Regions from separate parts of the Glutamicibacter sp. AOP5-A2-18 genome, predicted to be linked through region 2. Evidence: predicted binding sites of a transcription regulator. Region 2 holds the regulator's gene; the other holds the start of a gene.
The links. Region 2 encodes HrcA, which represses chaperone genes, less so after heat shock. Its sites were predicted from a motif close to TTNGCACTCGNNNNNNNCGAGTGCNAA; they were not measured.

Region 1: a site for HrcA is predicted at 1,160-1,186, ahead of groL (chaperonin GroEL). Genes of this name have one in related genera too.

What each region holds. Positions count from the first base shown of each region.
Region 1 covers NZ_JBQSVW010000001.1:578,131-581,522, forward strand. The annotation lists gene ACT3RW_RS02820 (DUF3263 domain-containing protein) at 157-447, shown strand; gene ACT3RW_RS02825 (LytR C-terminal domain-containing protein) at 490-1,089, shown strand; gene groL (chaperonin GroEL) at 1,385-3,022, shown strand; gene ACT3RW_RS02835 (DUF4031 domain-containing protein) at 3,121-3,392, opposite strand, start outside.
Region 2 covers NZ_JBQSVW010000001.1:1,712,062-1,715,453, forward strand. The annotation lists gene dnaJ (molecular chaperone DnaJ) at 1-797, opposite strand, end outside; gene hrcA (heat-inducible transcriptional repressor HrcA) at 864-1,877, opposite strand; gene ACT3RW_RS08075 (DUF3097 domain-containing protein) at 2,006-2,875, shown strand; gene ACT3RW_RS08080 (DUF4870 domain-containing protein) at 2,966-3,367, shown strand; gene hemW (radical SAM family heme chaperone HemW) at 3,380-3,392, opposite strand, start outside.

The DNA of each region.
Region 1 (3,392 bases), 1.1 Mb from region 2:
AGGTGCAATTGTGCCGTTTTTCTGGCGTGCCTGTGCCCGGCCACACGGCGATAGGCATGCTGATTGGTTAGAATATCGGTGGTATGTCTACCAACGGTGGAGTACAAGCATGGCCGAGACACATAAAAACTGAGCTGAGGACCGAGGTGAGAACGCATGGCAGAGAACGAGTTATTGGCAGATTTTGTAATGAATCCAGACTCGGAACTTGATGAGCGTTCACAACAGATCCTGAGCTTGGAAAAGTTGTGGTGGAAGTATGCGGGAGCCAAGGAACAAGCGATCACCAAGCAGTTTTCTATGTCTCCAACCAACTACTATCAGCTGCTGAACCAGCTGATAGAAACGGATGCGGCCATGGCCTACGACCCGATGCTGGTAAAGCGACTACGCAGAACACGTTCAACAAAACGTCGTGTGGGCGGTAAGGCCGGCTCGGGGAGATAACCCAGCCTGCCGTGACCAGTTAGACCTCGAGCAAGGACAAGAATGACCAACTACCCGCGTGACGAATTTGATCGCGTACCGGAGTTCAACACCCGTGTGGGTTCACACCACGCACACGGATGGGCGCAGTCTGCTACCTCAAAGTCGACCGGTGGCAAGTTGCTGTGGGTAGTGTTGGCTGCCGTGATCGTGCTGATCATCGGTGCTGCGTCCTTTGTCTTTGCTCCGCAACTCAAGGACAGCATCGCCGGAGCCGGTGGAAGCGAAAGCACTTCGCCCACCGATGAAAATGAATCGCAGGAGCCAAGCGCCAGCGAATCCGCTTCTGAGTCCAGCACCATTGATGACGCAGATGTCCTGTTTGATCAACGCATCGGTGTTTACAACGCCGCCAGTGTTGCTGGGGTAGCCAGTGCTGGCAAAGAAGCCGTGACTGAAGCCGGCTTCACCAACATCGTGACCGACAACTGGAACAAGCCTGCCGAGACTTCGACGGTTTATTACATGTCAGAGGCCGAACGGATCACCGCAGAAAAAGCGGCCGAAGCCCTAAATATTGACGATGTTTTGCAGACCGAGAACATCCCTAATCGAGTCACTGTGGTCATCGGATCCGATGACCCGCTGGAACTGAACAAATAATTCAGTAACAATTCAATTCGCTCAGAGCCGATCGGCTTGCACTCGCCATGCGAGAGTGCCAATATTTGTATTAGCACTCTTGCGTTGCGACTGCTAACGCCGGTCGGCTTTTGCGTTCCTATTGGAATTTTGAAGCCGCGGTCTAGCCAAGTACGGGCAGGGTGCTGAGAATACCTCAGATAGCGAGAGCTGAAACGGTCGCTGGCCAGATGCCGCACCGGAGAACTCGTCCGTCGCGGGCGCTGTCTGTCGGTTGCATTTTCGCAAAATCGTCCCGAAAGGACCGAAAGCCACTATGGCCAAGATGATTGCATTTGACGAGGAAGCACGCCGCGGACTCGAGCGCGGACTGAACACCCTCGCTGACGCGGTAAAGGTAACCCTCGGCCCACGCGGCCGCAACGTCGTATTGGAAAAGAAGTGGGGCGCCCCTACTATCACCAACGACGGTGTGTCCATCGCTAAGGAAATCGATCTCGAAGATCCTTACGAGAAGATCGGCGCAGAGCTGGTCAAGGAAGTTGCCAAGAAGACTGACGATGTTGCCGGTGACGGTACCACCACCGCAACCGTACTTGCTCAGGCACTGGTCAAGGAAGGTCTGCGCAACGTTGCTGCAGGCGCTGACCCAATCGCACTGCGCCGCGGTATCGACAAGGCTGTAGAAGCCGTCACCGCTGAGCTGTTTGCTGCTGCTAAGAAGATCGAGTCCAAGGAGCAGATCGCTGCTACCGCTTCGATCTCCGCAGGCGACACCGAAATCGGTGGCCTGATCGCTGAAGCTCTCGACAAGGTCGGCGAGCAGGGCGTTATCACCGTTGAAGAATCCAACACCTTCGGCCTGGAGCTGGAGTTGGCAGAGGGTATGCGCTTTGACAAGGGCTACATCTCGGCTTACTTCGTCACCGACACCGAGCGCCAGGAGACCGTTCTTGAGGATCCATACATCCTCATCGTGAACTCCAAGATCTCCTCGGTTAAGGACATGGTGACCCTGCTGGAGAAGGTCATGCAGTCGAACAAGTCGCTGCTGATCATCGCCGAAGACGTTGAAGGCGAAGCGCTGGCTACCCTGATCTTGAACAAGATCCGTGGCCTGTTCAAGTCTGTTGCTGTTAAGGCTCCAGGCTTCGGTGACCGCCGCAAGGCAATGCTCACCGACATCGCACTGCTTACCGGTGGCCAGGTTGTTTCCGAGGAAATCGGCCTGTCCCTAGATAACGTAGGCCTCGAAGTTCTAGGTACCGCCCGCAAGGTCGTTATCACCAAGGACGAGACCACCATTGTTGAAGGTGGCGGCGAAGCCGACGCAATCGAAGGCCGCAAGGCTCAGATCGCAGCCGAGATCAAGAACACCGACTCGGACTACGACCGCGAGAAGCTGCAGGAGCGCCACGCAAAGCTCTCCGGCGGTGTTGCTGTGCTGAAGGCCGGCGCTGCAACCGAGGTTGAGCTCAAGGAGCGCAAGCACCGCATCGAAGACGCCGTGCGTAACGCAAAGGCAGCCGTTGAAGAAGGCATCGTCGCCGGTGGTGGCGTTGCATTGATTCAGGCTGGTGCTGCTGCATTCGCCAAGCTTGAGCTGGAAGGCGACGAAGCAACCGGCGCGAACATCGTTCGTGTTGGCATCGAAGCTCCACTGAAGCAGATTGCACTGAACGCTGGCATGGAGCCAGGCGTTGTCGCCGACAAGGTCAAGGGCCTGCCTGCTGGCCACGGCCTGAACGCTGCAACCGGTCAGTACGTGAACCTGCTTGAAGCTGGCGTCAACGACCCAGTGAAGGTAACCCGTTCGGCACTGCAGAACGCTGCTTCTATCGCTGGCCTGTTCCTCACCACCGAAGCTGTTGTTGCAGAGAAGCCAGCACCTGCTGGCTCTGCCCCAGCTGGTGGCGATGACATGGGTGGCATGGGCGGAATGGGCGGCTTCTAATAAGCCCCCTGCTGCAGATGTAGCGCATTAACTAAGCTGATGGCCTGGTACCCACAAGGTACCAGGCCATCAGTTTCTTAACCAGCGCAAAACAAGTGCTAGAGCCAGGTCTGGAGCAAATTCAATTCCCGGTTCAGGTTGGCACGAGCAGCTAATTCCCAACGTTCGCGTCCGTCGTGCGTACCGTAGATTGAAGCCTTGGACACCAGGGCCGAGAGAATCTTGATGCGCCCGGCAGCCAGCACGCTTTGTGGCAGGTGCGCATATTCTTGATAGATCGCCTGAGCATAGCGTTCATAGGCCGGCTGGGGCCGGGCCAAAACTTCTAGATCTGCGTCGCACAGAATCCGTCCCAGGACGTTAGACTCAG
Region 2 (3,392 bases):
GCGTGAAGATCACTCTGTGCTCGCTCGAAGATCTTGTGGCGTCGTACATCGATCTCAACAAACAGGTTGCCGTTCGGGCCACCGCCCGGGCCAGCTTCACCCTGTCCACGCAGCTGGATACGAGTTCCCGAATCCACGCCGGCAGGAACGTTCAGCGACTTCGAAACGTGTTCGCGAACGCGGCCTTCGCCGTTGCACTCCAAGCAAGGGTCCGGGATGGTGGTACCGAAGCCGCGGCAAGCAGCACAGGTTTCCACCGTCATCATTTGGCCCAGGAAGGAACGCACTGGGCGCTGAACCTGACCGGCACCATGGCAGATGTCGCAGGTGACCGGGCTGGTTCCCTCGCGGGTGCAAGAGCCGTTGCAGGTCTTGCAGGTGACCGCGGTTTCCATCTCCAATGGGTACACGGTGCCCTTGACCGCATCTTCCAGATCGATGGTGATGGTGATCAGTGCGTCTCGGCCTGGCTGGGTGCGCGATGCTGGGCCTTGGGCCTGTCCGCCACCGAAGAACTGTTCAAAGATGTCGCCGAATCCGCCGAAGCCCTGTCCGCCGCCACCACCAAAGCCTGGGTGGCCATTACCGTTTTCATCTCCGGTCGAATCGTAGTTCGAACGCTTGGTCTGGTCAGAAAGGACCTCGTAGGCGTGCGTCACAGCTTTAAACTGCTCGGAGGCATCCGCGCTTGGGTTCACGTCCGGGTGTAGCTTACGTGCCAGCTTGCGGTAGGCACTCTTGATTTCCTGCGGGGTCGCGTCCTTGGCAACGCCCAAGGTCTCGTAATGCGAGCTCACGTTGTTCGCCGTGTCCTTTCCTAAAAATGCAAAATTCAAAAAATGCTGGGTGTGATACCAGCGTTGTTAGTTCGCCAAAATCTTCGACAGGTAACGGGCTACAGCCCGCACCGAGGCCATCGAGGTCGGATAGTTCATTCTGGTTGGGCCGAGCACTCCAAGCTTGTTGCGCACGTCCGAACCATAAGTAGTAGCAATAACCGCGGCCTCAGAGAGCTGACCATAGTGGTGTTCGGTGCCGATGGCTACGGCCACACCACGAGAATCGGCTTCTAGCTCAGAGAACAATTTAAGTAACACTACTTGTTCCTCCAGCGCTTCAAGCACTGGGGTGATGCTCAGCGGGAAGTCGCCTTCCACTCGGGCCAGATTTGCCGTTCCCGACATGATGATGCGTTGAGTATTGGCAGCTTGAGCCATTTCCTCCAACGCAAGCAAAACGCTGTCCACCAATGGATCCGACTGTTGCTGGGCGCTAAGCCCTGCACGGGTTAGCCTTCCACGCAACTCTGCCAGTTGCACACCCTCGAAGCTGTTCAATAACCACAGCTTCAAATCGGCCAGTTCAGTCTCCGAGTACACTCGCGACACAGCCAGCATTCGCTGATCCACGGTCCCATTGGACGCGATCATGACCATCAATACCTGAGCACTGCCCAAGGCAACTAGTTCAAGATTTTTCAGCGAAGCCATGTCGTAGTGCGGCACCTGGATCATCGCGACCTGGTTAGTTAACCGGGCCAATAACCGAACGGTGCTCTTGAGCATCTCGTCGAGGTCATTGGAACTATCGAGGATCTTGTTGATCGCATCGCGTTCAGCCCGAGAGAGCGGTTTAAGTTCGCCGATCTCGTCCACAAAACGCCGGTAGCCCTTTTCGGTGGGGATGCGTCCCGAAGAGGTATGCGGGGCAGCAATCAGCCCCTCCTCTTCCAGCAACGCCATGTCATTTCTGATGGTCGCTGCGCTGACGCCGAGGTTGTGCCGGTCGAGCAGCGCCTTGGAGCCAACTGGCTCCCGGGATTGGACGTAGTCTTCTACGATTGCTCGCAGAACATCCAAACACCTTAGCTCACTCACCACAGCACCTCCTAACAATCCCCATGTGAAGGGTTTGGCACTCTAACCTGTCAAGTGCCAAGTCTAATACGTTCAACGGTTGCTAGCATTGGTTTTTGAGCGTATTCGATCACAGCGAAAGGCCGTACGTGGCAAATTACTCCTGGGGACCGCAAGATCTGAGTGCACCAGCACCCAAAAAACTCCGCCAGGTCCCCATTGAACTGGGCATGATTCTCGAAGATGTCTCTTCCGGCTGGGTGGGTGAAGTCATACGCACCGAAAAATCTGGTGGCATGCGAATCATTGTTTTGGAGGACCGCCACGGCAAGTCTCGCTCATTCCAAGCAGGGTTTGGCTTTTTCCTTGAGGGCGAACCCGTGGAGATGATTGACCCGGTAGCAAAAGTGGCCGCACCTAAAAACCTGGTTTCCGCTTCTGGCTCCCGAGCCGTGTCCGGGCTCAAGGCAAGAGCGGCTCGTGCCAGTCGGATTTGGGTTGAAGGTAAACACGATGCGGAACTGGTTGAAAAGGTTTGGGGCCACGACTTACGTGTTGAAGGCATCGTTGTTGAGCCTCTGCATGGTGTGGACGATCTAGCCGGTGCGATCCGTGACTTCGCCCCATCCCCCGAACGTCGCCTTGGTATCCTCGTGGATCACCTCGTGGCCGGTTCCAAAGAGTCCCACATTGTGGCGGAAGCGCTAAAAGTTCCCGGCGCAGCAAATAACGTTTTGATTCTCGGCCACCCCTACATCGATGTGTGGCAAGCGATCAAACCCGCCACGTTGGGGATCAAAGCGTGGCCGGTGATCCCGAAGGGTACCGATTGGAAGACCGGTATCCTCAAGGCCTTCGGCTGGCCTCACGAAACTGCCGAGGACATCGGCATTGGTTGGCAGCGGATCTTGTCGACGGTTTCACACTATGGGCAGCTAGAGCCTCAACTGTTGGGCAGGATTGAAGAACTAATCGATTTCCTCACCACCGAAGATTACGGTTACCTTACAAATAACTAATAGTTGGATTAGCACGTCGTAAACTCCCAGCCTGCGGCGCAGACCCGGCTATGATTGGTATGACCAACAACCCCACAGCAAGGAATAATAGTGACTTCACGCCAGACGCAGTCTTCGGATGACTCCCGCTTTGAGGGCTCTCAAACTTCTGCGCAGCCATTGACTCCCACTGAGGATCGTCTGTGGTCAACGATGGCTCACTTCGGCGCAGTTCTTGGCTGCATCCCGGCTGCTATTATCTTCGCTGTGTTCCGGGATCGTGGTGCGTTTACCGCTCAGGAATCCAAGGAAGCATTCAACTTCACCTTGCCGCTGACCGTTCTGGCTATCGTGTTAAACGTGCTGACCATCGTGCCGATTGTTGGCTGGGTCTTCTCTGTACTGGCCGTAGCGCTTTGGGTATTCATGACGGTTTCGGGTGCCCTTGCGGGAATCCAAGCCAACAAGGGCAACCCTTACCGTTACAAGTACAACTTGCGCTTGATGAAGTAGAACTTTGCAGATTTAGAAATCGAGA